Regions from separate parts of the Fictibacillus sp. S7 genome, predicted to be linked through region 2. Evidence: riboswitches for the same ligand, from Rfam matches in the RefSeq annotation. Region 2 holds a riboswitch; the other holds the start of a gene.
The links. Region 2 has a riboswitch for S-adenosylmethionine ahead of DMO16_RS10720 (methionine ABC transporter ATP-binding protein). Riboswitches for the same ligand answer to the same signal wherever they lie in the genome.
Positions count from the first base shown of each region.

Region 1: another riboswitch for S-adenosylmethionine. It lies ahead of DMO16_RS20075 (alpha/beta hydrolase family protein); the one in region 2 lies ahead of DMO16_RS10720 (methionine ABC transporter ATP-binding protein).

Region 1 is NZ_QJKL01000001.1:3,929,376-3,937,246, forward strand. Features, by position in the region: gene DMO16_RS20055 (quinone oxidoreductase family protein) at 1-36, shown strand, start outside; gene DMO16_RS20060 (TIGR00366 family protein) at 199-1,530, shown strand; gene DMO16_RS20065 (putative protein N(5)-glutamine methyltransferase) at 1,554-2,327, shown strand; gene DMO16_RS20070 (thermonuclease family protein) at 2,380-3,150, opposite strand; gene DMO16_RS20075 (alpha/beta hydrolase family protein) at 3,267-4,076, opposite strand; SAM riboswitch class I at 4,203-4,309, opposite strand; gene DMO16_RS20080 (bile acid:sodium symporter family protein) at 4,520-5,494, shown strand; gene DMO16_RS20085 (CDP-glycerol glycerophosphotransferase family protein) at 5,841-6,122, shown strand; gene DMO16_RS20090 (response regulator transcription factor) at 6,367-7,038, shown strand; gene DMO16_RS20095 (sensor histidine kinase) at 7,028-7,871, shown strand, end outside.
Region 2 is NZ_QJKL01000001.1:2,094,499-2,102,369, forward strand. Features, by position in the region: gene DMO16_RS10700 (aldo/keto reductase) at 1-148, opposite strand, end outside; gene DMO16_RS10705 (M20 family metallopeptidase) at 330-1,550, opposite strand; gene DMO16_RS10710 (MetQ/NlpA family ABC transporter substrate-binding protein) at 1,575-2,399, opposite strand; gene DMO16_RS10715 (methionine ABC transporter permease) at 2,424-3,086, opposite strand; gene DMO16_RS10720 (methionine ABC transporter ATP-binding protein) at 3,076-4,107, opposite strand; SAM riboswitch class I at 4,197-4,307, opposite strand; SAM riboswitch class I at 4,388-4,507, opposite strand; gene DMO16_RS10725 (general stress protein) at 4,614-5,057, opposite strand; gene DMO16_RS10730 (ATP-grasp domain-containing protein) at 5,165-6,364, opposite strand; gene cyoE (heme o synthase) at 6,551-7,462, opposite strand; tRNA gene DMO16_RS10740 (tRNA-Arg) at 7,625-7,700, opposite strand.

The sequences.
Region 1 (7,871 bases), 1.8 Mb from region 2:
AGCACTGGTAAAGTTCTGCTAATGGTAAATGAATAAATCAACATGTTCTGTAAGACCTTCTGTTTGTGAGACTCGATAATTTTTTACAAGATTTACGTTAAACAGACAGGATTTTCAGGTTTGTAAACGGAATAGTTAACGAGTGCATCTATTCACAGACTTAAACAGCCTGTTCAGGCAGAAAGGACGTGCGAAATTATGAAAGCGCTCTCTAACTTTTTTACCGCTCTCGTTCAACGGTTCTTACCGGATCCTTTTGTGTTTGCATTAATCCTTACAATCGTTCTTTTTCTCTCAGGAGTAATTTTCACCCATCATAGCCCTATTGATATGGTGGAGTTCTGGGGATCTGGATTCTGGAACCTCCTTGCCTTTGCCATGCAAATGAGCCTTGTCCTTGTTACCGGACATGCACTTGCGAGCTCCCCGCTTATTAAAAAGTGGATGGTCAAACTTGCTGGAGTAGCGAAAACTCCGGTACAGGGTGTGATTCTTGTTGTTGTAGGCTCCGGAATCGCCTGTTTCATCAACTGGGGTTTTGGATTGATTGTAGGGGCGTTGTTTGCAAAGGAAGTGGCCAAGCGTATACCGGGATCCGACTACCGGTTTCTGATTGCTTGTGCCTATATCGGGTTTCTTACCTGGCATGGAGGATTATCGGGGTCTGTTCCCCTTGTGGCTGCGACGCCGGGAAATCCAATGGAAAAAACGGCAGGACTGATTCCGCTCACTCATACCATTTTTACGAGCTATAATTTGTTTATTACTCTTGCGCTGCTTATCGTTCTGCCGATTATGGCCAAGATGATGATGCCAACAGGAAAAGATGTGATCGGGATTGATCCGAAGTTGTTAACAGAAGATGAGGTTTCTGCGGCTATCGCCACTGCTCCTGTTGATACGAAAAAAACATTTGCGGTTTCCATGGAAAACAGTCGGCTGCTGAGCTTGGTCATCTCGGTTCTCGGATATTCTTATATTGTTTATTACATAGTTCAAAACGGATTTAAAATCGATATAAATACTGTTAATTTACTGTTTTTCACGACCGGTCTCCTGCTGCATGGTACACCGCTTTCCTACATGAATGCTGTTTCCAATGCGGCAAAAGGTACCGCAGGCATTTTGATTCAATTTCCGTTTTATGCGGGTATTCAAGGGATGATGGAGCTTTCTGGACTGGGCGGAATGATTACCAATGCGTTTATTTCTATTTCCAATCCTTCAACCTTTCCGTTCTTTGCTTTTCTAAGCTCAGGATTTGTAAACTTTTTCGTTCCGTCAGGCGGCGGACATTGGGTGGTACAAGGTCCATTCATCATGCCTGCGGCCAAGGAGCTTGGCGTTGACTCTGGCGTTGCTGCCATGGCGATTGCCTACGGTGAAGCCTGGATGAACATGGCTCAGCCGTTTTGGGCGCTGCCCGCACTGGCGATCGCAGGGCTCGGGGCGAGGGACATTATGGGCTATTGTGTGACCACGCTCCTGGTTTCTGGTGTTATCTTTACGGTAGGTTTGTCGTTTTTTTAGTCATTTGCAAAGGGGGACTGCTGATGGAAGTTACTGCTTTTGACGGGATTGCTGCTCGGCTGAGGGCTGCCGGCTGTGTTTACGCGGAAGAAGAAGCACGGCTGTTGCTCTCTGCTGCAGTGTCTCCCGAAGAACTGGACAGAATGACAGAAAAGCGAGCAGAGGGAGTGCCTCTTGAGCATGTAATGGGTCATGCGGATTTTTGCGGATTTCGGATTGAGTTAGATTCTCATGTATTTGTTCCCCGCCGGCGTACCGAGTTTCTCGTACATCAGGCTGCAGAGATAATAAGGGCGGGAGATGCTGTGGTGGATCTTTGCTGCGGCTCAGGAGCGGTAGGGGCCGTACTTGCCGAGCTTAAGCCTGGGATCAGGCTTTACGCAACTGACATTGATCCTGCAGCTGTAATATGCGCGCGCCGGAATGTTAGCAAGGCGGACGGAAAGGTTTTTGAAGGGGACTTATATGAGCCGCTGCCAAAAGTCTTGCTTGGAAGCGTGAATGTTCTTGTGGTAAACGCCCCTTACGTTCCTACGAATGCAGTGTCATCTCTTCCGGCAGAAGCGCGTATGTATGAAGACCGGATAGCGCTGGATGGCGGCTTGGACGGACATGATATCCAGCGGAGGGCAACGATTGAAGCAGGATCCTGGCTCGCACCTGGAGGAAGTCTGCTCATGGAAACAAGCTCCCGCCAATCAGCAGAAACATGGCGGATTTTTCAGGAGCAGGGCCTGAGTTCAACAGTGGTCTGTTCCTCAGAGCTCCAAGCAACGGTGGTTATTGGCACCAAGTAAAAAAGCCGGATCAGCGCGTTTTAGCTGATCCCGGCTTTTCCCGTCTGGCGTCTTATCTTTTTGCTTTTCGGTAACCGGCTTTTTGGGCTTCTGCCTCTGAGCAAAACATGACCTCGGCTTTTGTTACATCATAAGATTGGCCGCCGGGAACATGGTAGATCATCGACTGCTTATTTCCTTTAATGTTGCATTTTCCTTTGGGTTTCTCATTTGAAGGGGGATTGGCAGGCTGTTTGTTTTCATTAGAAGATGGGCTCTTGGAATTTTCATGAAAACCGTCCTTCTGGGCATAGTTCTCGATGGACCAGATGCCAACCCCTTTTTGCTGGGCTTTTTCCTGTGTGGCGCGGAACTGGTCTACATATTTTGTATTGGGCGGATACACATAAGCGACCCGGGCCAGTCCTTTTTCCAAAAGCAGCTGGTTAAAGTTTTGTTTGCCAATCCATATGTAAGCAAGCAGTCTCCCATACTTGTCACGTTCGGAAATATCCAGCTCAACGCCTACTTTTTTACCGGTTAACTGTGTTTTTGTAAATTTTGAGCTCTCCGGACCGAATGGCTGAACACCAAGCCTTGGGTGTTTCGTTTCGGGAGTATCCACTAGCAGCATACGGACACGTTCTGTTTTTCCATTCTTGAATTTAACATCGAGTGTATCTCCATCTACTACATATGTGACAGTTGCTGGTGTGCCTTTAATCGAAGCGCTCTGCCCATCGGGACTGCTGCTCTCCTGAACCGGTGAGCATGCGGCAGCCAACACAGCTAGTAAACATACCATTGCTATACTGAGCAGCTTTTTAAGGGGATTTTTTTCCACGATCTTCTTTCTCTCCTCTATCTATGTATTGCCGATGATTTGTAAAATCACAAAAGTTATTATACTACGTTATTTACTCACAGAGTGTTTTTCAATAAAAAAAGCATCATGATCGATTAGATCGTGATGCGGTCTGTGGCTGACTGGCGGTTAAGCCAGTTCAATGTTTGGGCAAGAAGTTCATTAAAATGATGGATAGAAGAAAAGGTATGATTCGCTCCTTTAATGAGCTTCAATTCACTAGTTCCATGAATTCTATGGGAGCAGCTGTCATAGAACTGGGTGCAGTATACGCTTGGAATGTCTTTATCCTCTGTTCCATGGAGAAGTAAAATGTCACCTGTAAACTGTGCCAGCTCCTTCATGGGATGGTAGGATTGAAGGGAATGGAGAAAATCAGCTTTTAATGAATATCCCAGATGATCAACATACCCTTTTGTCGTTAAACTTTGGCATTCATCCTTTCCAATAATATTCACGATATCATCGTAGGGATTTCCTACCGAAGCCCAGAGAATCAGGTCTTTTACCCTCGGATCGACTGCCGCAGTCTGAACCGCCACGGCTCCTCCCAAACTATGGCCAAGGAGAATGATCTCCCTGGAATCGACGCAGGGCAGCTTTGAGGCATAATCAATAGCAGCCTGTGTCTGACTGATTAAATCTTGAAATGTATTTTCTCCATAGCTGCCTTCGCTTTCTCCACAGCCGGCATAGTCAAAACGCAAAACGACAAACTCGCTCGCGGAAAGCTGCTGGGCCGTTTTAACAAAGAGGCGGTCCACACCGATTCGGTTGCTTGTAAAACCATGGCAGATGATGACAATCGGCAATTTGGCCTGGAGAATTCCTAAAGTGTGCCGGGGATAATGAACGGTGGCGGTTAACTTGCAATCCTTCCATAGAAACCAACCTTGCTTTTCCATATGAACAACTCCTCAATTCTTTATAATTAACTAATCTTATCTTTTTAGTAGGAATTAAAGTTAAATAAAAACCCCTTCTTATAGAAACATAAGAAGGAGTTGAATGAACGAATCACGTCAACACATTTCTTATCTTTCAAGCCAGCAGCTTGTTGAAGTTGGCACAGTGCTCATAGGGGAGTCTGTTGCCGAGGCTTCACAGGGTCAATTCCCTCCGCCTCTCTGGATAAGAAGTATATCATTTTAATTTAATGTATGATATTTTTAATAGTTTGTCAATTGTATAAGATAAGTTGATTATAGAATATGAACCAATTCAAAAAAGGTATCAAAAATAATGCATTTGTCCCTGCCTTTTCTTCTGAGTATGTTGGCATTAAATCTTATATATTGTAAAATAATAACATAGTAAATTATTAGAATGATTAGGAAGAAGGTTAAGCGTGTTAGAAAAGATCAATCATCAGCTAGAGCGATTCATGCCACTCATTACCCCGGTCAGTGTACTCTTGGGCATGCTTTTGACACATGAGCTAAAAAACTTTCTGTTTCTCGTTCCGTGGATTTTTGCGTTTATGACATTTTCGGGCAGCCTTGGCTCAAATTTTACCCATTTGCGCAATACGTTGTCTCGTCCTGTCCCCATTTTTATTGGGTTGGCCATTCTGCACGTTTTTATGCCCTTGTGGGCCTGGGCAGTGGGACACATAGCGTTTCCCACGGATCCTTACACCATTACTGGACTGGTGCTTGCTATGGTCATTCCATGCGGAATCACGAGCAGCATGTGGGTTTCTATTTATAAAGGAAACAGCACCCTTGCTTTATCCATCATATTAATTGATACATTGTTATCGCCTCTTGTGGTTCCATACAGTCTTTCTCTCTTTGTCGGAGAGTCTGTAGCCATCAAGGTATGGCCAATGGTCAAGGACCTGCTGATTATGATTGTCATTCCTTCCATTGTGGGTATGATTCTAAATCACAAGACGAAGGGAAACATCAAATTGACGTTAGGAAAACGGATAGCCCCTATATCGAAAATTTGTATGGCAGTTGTAGTCGCGATTAATGCATCGGTGGCAGCTCCTTATCTGAAGCATGCGGATAAAAAACTGGTGTGGATTGGAATCATTGTCTTTTTCATTGCAGCCAGCGGATATTTAGTGTCTTTTTTAGTCAGTATTTTGCTGAAATATGATAAAGAAACAATGGTTTCCATGGTTTTCTGCGGTGGAATGAGAAACATCAGTGCGGGTTCAGTTATTGCCCTCACTTATTTTTCCCCTTTGACAGCCGTACCTGTCGTGATCGGGATGCTGTTTCAGCAGATCCTTGCATCGGTCTATGGTTTTGTTTTGTCTAAACATTTTGGAAGACAGATCCAGCATCATAACAATGAAAGCACATCGGCATAAAAAAAGGAGTCCCTAAGGCTCCTTTTTTGTCATTATTTTTCCTTTTTAACGGATAGGATGAAACGTACCAGCAGTGTTTCAAGCTGCTCATCCTTGATCTTTTTTCTGTTGAAATGCTGGTGAATGTGTTTTTTTAGCACTTCATTGCTCATCACCATTCTCCTTTCTTCTTTGTTTTACTGTGGTTTTCTTGTTTTTTTTAGTCAATCCCTGCCTGCTGTCGAAAGAAGGGGTAATATGTCTTATTCGATATATGTACGAAATTTGAATTTTTGTGATTATATTACCATTGTTGCTTGTTTATATTTCCGGATTTGAGGAGGTTGAAACCTTTTTAAAGAAAAAAGTGATAAAGGATTTTTATGCCTATTTAATCCCAAGATATTTTATTTTTTTCTACGATCTGGAAAAGTATCGGGATACACTCAGAGGGTTTTATATTAATTTGGAAGAGGAAGTTCCAGGTCCGCTTTTAAGGGACAGTGAAGATGTGATTCGCACGATTGAAAATATTGATGAAGTGATGGAACAGTATAAAGGCAACTATGAATGTTTTTATGAAAAATTTTGCGGATGGGAAAAAGGAAATGCAACCAAACAGGTTGTAGAGCACGTGTTTAAATCGTAGATGATTGATGCCGGTGATGATCACCGGCTTTTTTTGATGGAGTTTACAGGAACATATGTTCGTTTGATATTTTGATTATGTCACCTAACGTGGTTTTTGTCTACCATTTTTTTTTAAAACTGTTGAAAATTGAAGAACGATAAAACACGGAAATATGTGAATTCGTCAGGATTTTCGTTCTTCCGGGCAGTAAATATGCTATCATCAATTGTTGAAATGATAAAAGAAGAGGAGCCTGCTTTTCATGAACATTCTTGTTGCTGAAGACGATATCCATCTTGGAAAGTTAATTGTCCATATGCTCAAAAAAAATGACTATCATGTGGAGTGGGTGACCAATGGTGAGGATGCCTATGAGGCAGCTCTTGCCCGTGAGTTTGATATTCTGATTCTCGACTGGATGATGCCGGGACAAAACGGCCTGGACGTGTGCCGGCGATTGAGAAACGGGGGCTGCTCCCAGGCGATTTTAATGCTTACCGCAAAAGATGCGGTACAGGATCGGATCAATGGCCTGGATGCAGGTGCTGATGATTATTTGGTCAAGCCGTTCGAAATTGATGAACTTTTGGCCAGGCTTCGTGCACTTTCCAGAAGAAACTTTGCTCCCATTGTTGAAGAAAAGGTTGTGATCTTTGATATTGTTTTGAATCGGACCAGTTATAAAGTGAACTCCTCCAAGCGGGAAATTCAACTGACACCAAGAGAATTTCAGTTGTTTGATCTGCTTGTCCGCAATAAAGGGCAAGTTCTTCCACGGGAAACCATTTTGGACAGGGTATGGGGAATTGATGCCGATGTTTCTGCTAAAACGGTGGATGCTACAGTAAAATTGCTTCGTAAAAAGTTGGTAAAGCTGACGAAAAAGGAAGTCATTGAAAGTGTCCGCGGGGTGGGATATCGTCTTGAAAATTAATTTCATCGCCCGCTGGAACCCCTTAAGAAATTTGAATTTAATCAGCCGGACACAATGGCGGCTGACCATGATTTATACGGGAATTCTTATGCTGTTTTTGATCTTGTTTATGGTGATTGTATATTTTTTGATGTACGGTGTAATCGTCAACAACCAGGAGACCCAGTTGAAGAAACTTGTGGATCAGGAAGTTACGGTCATCAAGGAAAAACTGATAAAGGGGAAAAAACCCTCCATTCAGAATTTTGTCATGCTGTCGGATGAACAGTTTTTCTATTATGTGGTCGATGCGAAAGGGAAGCTTTTGACGGGGGATGAGCTCTATCACAAGCTCCGTCCGAAGCTTTACCGAAAGCTTGAAGGATGGAACCCGGATCCGAATGAGATTAAATACGAGAAATTGAATGTCACTTATTATGTGCCTTGGGAAGAAAGCCCGAACAACCGGCACATCGACTTGATGATGGCTGGAAGAAAAATTTACAAGGGCAATGAGTTTATAGGTATTTTATATGTAGGTAAAAGTATTTCCAACCGGGTGGAATTGTTTGACCGTCTTTTAAATATTTTTGCGGTCCTACTTGTTGTTTTTGCTTTTGTTGCCTTTTTTACCAGCTATTTTATGTCCCGAAGAGCGATGTCTCCCATTTCTCGCTCCTATACGAAACAGCGCCAGTTTGCCGCAGATGCCTCTCACGAGCTCAGAACGCCTTTGAGTGTGTTGCTTTCTTCCATCAATGCACTGGAAATGGAAAAGAAATTAAACGAAGATGAATTTTCACATTCTGTTCTTTCCAATATGAAATATGAAGTAAAGCGCATGATTAAGCTTG
Region 2 (7,871 bases):
TGTCAATGCTTCTGTATCCCGCTTCGAGCGCATATTGAATGGCGTTAATGACCTCCTGGCCATCCTCCGCTTTATAGACGCCTAGCCCCAGCCATGGCATGCGAACACCGTTATGCAGCACGGTTGTATCTGAAATGCTTTTTATCATCTGTAACGCCTCCTTGAGATTATCGTACCACTCCACATGTTAAAAAGAAAAACCTCCCGTTTGTTCGAGAGGTTTTTCCGCCAGAAGTCGGAATAATAAAACAGGTTCAATTAGCAGCAGATTTTGGTTCAATTATTCGAAATTCGGTTCAATTCATCCAATCATCCAGAAAAAACAGACCTTAAACAGAAGCAATCTCCTTCGCTTTGTTCACTTCAAATTCCTGCTTGATGCCGAAGAGCACTTCTTCGTCTGTCAGAAGCTTCAATGCGGTTAATGCCAGTGCCTTGGCTCCGAGAATGAGCGCATGGTCTCCTGCCGGTGAAATGGCCGCCTCACGGAACTCATCGGTATGTCCTACCAGGCTCTCCGGGCCAATCTGCAGATAAGGATGAATGGTTGGAACCACCTGGCTGATATTGCCGGCATCAGTGGATCCCAAACCGCTTCGATGCGAACTGTCAACTTCAGCACCAAGGCTTTCGAGTTGTTCTTGAAATACTTTATCAAAGGAACGGTTCAATAAAAGGTTATCGACCTTGTTTTGAAAGGCGATCACATTCAACGTTGCGCCTGTGGCCAGAGCTGCACCTTCAGCAATCCCTTTTACCTTTTTCGTCACCTCATCCAGCTTGGCGCGTGTGGCGGCACGAATGTAAAAACGTGCTTTGGCGTATTCCGGAACGATGTTCGGTGCATCTCCTCCATGAGTGATGATCCCATGAATTTTCACATCATCCGGTACATGCTGCCTGAGAGCGTTGATTCCGACAAACAGCTGAATGACGGCGTCAAGCGCGTTGATGCCTTTTTCCGGTGCCGCTGCCGCATGAGCAGGTTTACCGATATACTCAAAATCGAGCGGATCAACCGCGAGGGATGTTCCCGTTACACGGTTGGCGTTACCCGGGTGAAACATCAGGGCCGCATCTGTGCCATCAAGCAGTCCGTGTTTAACAAAACTGCCTTTTGCACTTCCGTTCTCCCCGCCTTCTTCAGCCGGTGTACCAAACACTTTGACTTCACCGCCAATTTCATGAATCACGGACCCAAGAGCAATCGCCGCAGCCGTACTTGAGGTTCCGATGATGTTATGACCGCAGGCATGCCCAAGCCCCGGGAGCGCATCGTATTCAGCCAGAAACGAAATCGTTGGGCCATCCAGTGCTGATTTCTTGCTGGCAACAAACGATGTTTCATGGCCAGCTACACCACGTTCTACCTTGAACCCCTCTCGTTCAAGCAATGAGGTCAGTAGCCTGGACGCTAAAATTTCCTCATTTCCGATTTCTGGATTTTCATGGATCTCATGTGAGGTCTCAATGTATGTTGCTGCATTTTCCTCTACATTCACAGTGATAAGCTCTTGAATTTCCTCTACAGTACGGCTGATGACAGTCATTTTCTCAGATCCTTTCTCTCTCTTTTATTCTCCTATTTCACTTAATGGGACGAACGTTGGAATGGTTGCGCCCTTATAGATGTCATTGATTTTCTTGGCAGTAGCCTTGGATTGGTAAATCTTCGCGATTTTCTTTAGCGTCTTATTGTTCTTATCCTCTGTTCGGACCGCAATAATGTTGATGTAAGGCTTGGCGGTCTTGCTCTCCAGATAAATAGCATCCTTCTTTGGATTCATTCCTGCGTCCACTGCCACCCCATTATTGATGATGGAAGCTGCCACATCCGGAAGCACGCGCGGTGTTTGTCCGGCAACCACAGGCTTAAGCTTTAAATGCTTCTTGTTCTCGATAACTTTTTTCAAATCTCCATTGCCGTCAAAATTATTTTCCAGCTTGATGAGACCGGCGCTTTGCAGCAAGAGAAGTCCGCGGCCCATATTTGTCGCTTCATTCGGGAGGGCAATGGTTGCTCCATCCGGTATATCCTTGATGTCTTTGTATTTTTCAGAGTAAACGCCCATCGGCGCGATTACGGTTGTGGCAATCGGTGCTAAATCCAATTTATGTTCCTTTTTAAAGGAATTAAAGTAAGAAATGGTCTGGAACGAGTTTGCGTCAATATCTCCGTCCGCCAGTGCCTGGTTGGGACGAACATAATCAGAAAACTCCACAATTTCAAGATCGATTCCTTCCTTTTTAGCCTTTTCCGCAATGTATTTCCAGACATCACTGTCCGATCCACTAATGCCCATTTTTACTTTTTCCTCTTTGCTTCCCCCGCTGCATCCGCTTAAGAAAGCCGACAACAGCACCCCGATAACTAAAACGATAAGTGAATATTTTTTCATGATGTATCTCTCCCTTTTCTTTCGCTATCTTCTTCTTAATTTTCTTGAAATCACATTTCCTGAGCTTTGTAATCCTTGCACCAGGATAATGAGCAGAACCACCGTTACGATCATAACGTCCGTATCAAACCGCTGGTATCCGTAAGCAATAGCCAAATCACCAAGGCCTCCGCCTCCGACTGCACCAGCCATGGCAGATGCACCGACCAAACCGATGGTCGCGGTGGTCAATGACAGGATCAATGAACTGAAAGCTTCCGGGAGCAGGATGCGGAAAATGGTTTGCCAAGGCGTTGCACCCATGGCTTCTGCAGCCTCCACAATTCCCGGATCAATTTCCAGCAAGCTGTTTTCCACCAGCCGGGCAATATAAGGCCCTGCGTATACAATCAACGGAACGATCGCCGCCGCTGTCCCGATGGATGTTCCTACAACTAAACGTGTAAACGGAATGATGGCTACCATGAGAATGATAAACGGTATGGAACGGAGAACGTTCACAATGGCATTCAGCACATTAAACACAGGTAAATTTTCAAGAATGTGGCCTTTTCTCGTTACGACGAGAATAATACCGATCAGGATGCCGATCACTGCCGATGCCAATAATGAAACACCGACCATGATCAATGTATCACCGGTCGCATCCAGGATGTCGACCCAGAATGTACTCCAATCAACTGGCATGTTCAATAACCTCCCTTACTTCCACATCACCCTGTCCTGCAAAAAAGACGGCCCTGCGGATTTCCAGTTCGTCCCCAATCAGCTGAACTACGAGATTTCCAAATGGAACATCCTGCAGTTCGGTAACATGTCCGTACAGCACGCTGACATCGACATCAAACTTTTTTGCAATTTGAGATAAAAGCGGCTGTCCTGTTGAAGCTCCTGTAAAAACAATGCGGAACACCTGATGATTTTTGTCCTGGTTCCTCAAGATGTTTTTCAGCGAATCAGGAAGTTCATCCTGAAGGACGGAGCTTACAAATCGACGTGCGGTTTCTGTTTTCGGCCGGGAAAAGACTTCAAAAACACTGCCCTTCTCGATCACTTTACCTTTCTCCATCACCGCGACCGAGCTGCAAATCTCACGGATCACATTCATTTCATGGGTGATGATCAGAATAGTGATGTGATATTCCTTATTGATTCTTTTTAATAGCTCGAGGATGCTTGATGTGGTCTGCGGGTCAAGCGCCGAGGTGGCCTCATCACAGAGCAGAACCTCCGGATCCGTAGACAGCGCCCGTGCAATGCCCACCCGCTGCTTTTGACCGCCTGACAGCTGATCCGGGTATTTATGTCCATGTTCGGAAAGTCCGACAAACTCAAGCAGATTGTTTACTTTTTCTTTAATGGCACTCTTCTTTTCTCCCTGGAGGTAAAGAGGCGTTGCTATGTTATCAAACACCGTTTTCGCATTCAGCAGATTGAAATGCTGAAAAATCATACCAATGTTTTTCCGTTTTTTCCGGAGCTCTTTCGGTGAAAGATCAGCCATGTTCTCTCCGTCCACCAGCACCCGTCCGGAGGAAGGCTTCTCAAGCAAGTTGACACACCGCAGCAGCGAGCTTTTCCCTGCACCGCTGTACCCAACCACTCCATAAATCTCTCCTTTATCTATTTCAAAGCTCACATTGTTAAGTGCTTTGACCTGGTTTTTGCCGCTCTCATAAATCTTGGTAACTTCCTCAAATCGAATCAATCGTGTGTTCCCCCTTCAAACTGCTCCAACAAAAAAACCTCTTCTTGTGAACACAAGAAGAGGCCAGCTAATAATGATTAAAGCTTCTCTTCTTATCTCCCAAGCTAACTGCTTGACGGAATTGGCACAGTATTTCCGTTTGCCGGAAACCCGCTGCCGAGGCTTCAAAGGGCCAGTCCCTCCACCTCTCTGGATAAGAAAACCATTCAGTTTTTTTTGCAATAAAAAATTCTCTTCCAAGACAAGAAGAGAATGTTAATTCCATAATAGAAATTTGCTCTTCTTATCTTCCAGGTTCTTTAGGGAACCTGGTGGAATTGGCACAGTATTTTTTCAAAAAACGAAAAACCCGCTGCCGAGGTTTCAAAGGGCCATGTCCCTCCACCTCTCTGGATAAGAAATACGTCATATTTACTTGATGTGCTCTATCATATACCAGGGATTTCAATTTGTCAAATATTTTTCCGAGCTATCCGCTTGGAATTGTTAGTATGTATTGCCCTATTCTAAAGCTTTACGGCATCCTTTTCAAGGAAAACCATTACACTTCCCTGCTCCACTTTCTGAACATAACGTTCCGCCGTTCGTTCGGACAAATCAAGGGACATTAAGAGCTCTTTTAAGTCTTCCTCTGAATCCTCCGAAAACATGGAAGCAAACGGCCCTGCGGCGAGGAGCGGCCCAATACCAGGAACGCCAAGACCCGGAACAGCAATGGCTCCGCCAATACCGGAAAGAAACCCGGCAATTGTCCCATAGGCTGCTTCGTTCACATCTTCATCCAAATGTTCTTCTGAAACGTTGGTCTTGTCAGCCACCCGATCCATCGTTCCATCGTCTTTAGCCAGGATGGATATGTCTTTGGCGTTGTACCCCTGGTCAACCAATCCTTGAATGCGATCAATCGCTTCGCTTTCTGAATCATATACCCCGATTACCATTTTACTCATTGCTTATCCTCCTTTATCCGTATGGCTCTCTTATTAGTAATTACCCTAACCCCACTTCACTAAACAATCACAAAAAACTCCTTATCGGAGTTTTTTTGTTGACGGGTTCAGGACAGACCAGCCCGTTCAAAAATATGTTCTTTTTGATCAGCCTCGTACCTGCTGTCCCCAAGGACCAGTCCCTGAATCAGTGTATCCGCATCCTCATAGGGACTTTCGCTTCCGTTATAGATGGAAAGCGGCACAAAATATCCGTCTTCAATCGCTTGTTTTACCGTGTCGTATAACGGTTCAATTCCGCCTGACGATTTCCAGGATACATATTTGACTACCCTTTTCCCAAGCTGCTCAGTGATGCTGTCCTTCAAAAGCAGAGCCGCCGTCGAACCATTGACCCTGTAATTCAAATCAAACGCGATCTTTCTTCCATCCGGCGTAACAGCAATATCAAAACCGGCAATTCCCCTGTAGCCTCTTTTACAGCCCTCTTCCATAATTCGCCTGCCGATTTTAATGACTTCGCTATCGGGTTCAGAATCTTCGTCCACCCAGTTTCCTTTATATTTTGCGTTTTCATCAATATTTTGAACAGTACTGCCAAGGTAAATCAACTTCTCATCAAATGTACAAGCAAACTGAACACAGTAATTGTGTTCAATTTCCAAATACTCTTCGATTACGATGCCTTCACAGGTTTCAAAAAACTTCTCAGCCTTTTGGATATCTTCATCAGTTTTGCAGATAAACACATCAAAGCCTGCTGCATTTGCTTCATTCGTCGCTGCTTTAACAACACATGGAAGCGAAAAAGCTTCGAGATGTTCATGAAGCTTTGCAGCTGTGGTACTCACACGCTTTGGTGCATGCCCTTCCGGCACCAGCTCTTCAAGATTTGCTTTATTATTCAAATACTGAACCAGCTTCGGGTCGATCCAGTAGTTTAGAGCTGACATTTCTTCTTCAGGATGAATATGCTGAACCACCATCCGTTTCCGTTCGTCCTCAAGCCGTTTGAACAAATTGCGGTAATCTTCTTCAGTGGAGTAATAATGCATGGGAAACCGAAGCTGCAGTCCGGCCCTCTCATATAGATCTATCGCCTGCCTGGTTGTTACGGACCGGCTGCAAATAACCGGCATTTCTCCCATTACAGCAAACTGGCTGCCAGTTAATAAATCAAGCTTGACTGGACAATCCGGGATCCATTTATTATGGGCAAACGATGGCCTGGGGTTAAAAATCAAGTCAGGCCCATAAATTTCTGAAAAGGTGTAACGCGGAACAATGATGGGTTTACTTTTCTGCATGCATTTGTACCTCCTGATCATGCCTCAATTACATGTTCAATACCTTTTTTTTCATACCCTTAAACTCCATTAAGCTTGCGATTTAATCAGCAAGCAAAAATCAGCTTACTGTACTTTAACACAAAAAACCCCCTCCTCGGGATTTTTTGCCGAAACAGGGGGTTTTCTTTCTTTTATTTGGTTACATTATCCGAAAAGAGGAGCAAACATCATGGTCACAAACATTAACGTTAAATACATAATTGAAAACTTGAACATTTTCCCGGACCAGACCAGTTCGCTTTCTTTTTCTCTAAATTTAAAGGATTGAATGGCACGGAACAGGAAGACTGCTCCCAAAATGCCTGCCACAATCAAATACCAGATGCCCAGAACATTAAAGAAATACAGAAGCAACGAAGCTGCAACAGCAAACACGGTATAGATTAAAATATGTACCTTTGTTTGCTTAAAGCCTACCTTGTTTGGCAGCATAGGCACGTTGACACTCTTATACTCTTCGGCACGCTTCATCGCAAGAGCAAAGAAATGAGGCGGTTGCCATGCAAACATGAAAACAAACAGAAGCAATGCAATCAAATCAAATTCTCCGGTTACAGCCGTATAGCCGATAATCGGCGGAGTAGCGCCTGAAATACAGCCAATTTCCGTGTTCACAACGGTTACCCGCTTGGACATTGTATACACAAAACCGTAAAATACAAATCCTGTAAAGCCAATCAGTGCAGCTATTGGATTAACCATCAGGCCAAGAATTAATTCGCCAATCACGATCATTACAATGGAAAGCAAAATGGCATTCCGTTTTGGAATTCTTCCATTGGTAATCGGGCGGTTTTTTGTCCGTTCCATGTGCTTATCGATATCCGCATCGTAAACATTGTTAACAATGGCAGATGATCCGATAACAAAAACAGTTCCGAGAACGGTCCAAAAGAACAACTCCCATAAACTGAGGCTAGATGACAAGTTTCTCGCACCGATACAAAAGCCGGCTATGGTTCCCAACAAATTTGAAGTGATAATACCAGGCTTTGTAATTTGTATATAGTCTTTAAAAATGCTTGGAGCAGCATTTTCACCCATTAAGATCACCATCTTTTCATATCTATCATTAGTATGACTCTATTTTAACAGAACTAATACATGTTTGTGATAAATGTCACATTAAGTTCTTACAGTGTTCAGAAAACGTTCAAATTATGCCGGTAAAAGCATAAAAAAAGACAGCACCGCGCTGCCAGTATTGTTTTTATCTAGTGGCGGCCCCGGCAGGAATCGAACCTGCGACGCACGGTTTAGGAAACCGACGCTCTATCCACTGAGCTACGGAGCCAATATGCTGTTCTTGGTGTAACTACGCACTCGTAATCTTCTTTACCTGATAATTCTACAAGAGGAAATGAATAGAGTCAAGCAACTAAGATTCATTTGTTTACCGTGTTGTGCCATTGATTATTTCGGCAGCTTTCTCTACTCTAGACATATGTGATTACAGAAAAATGAA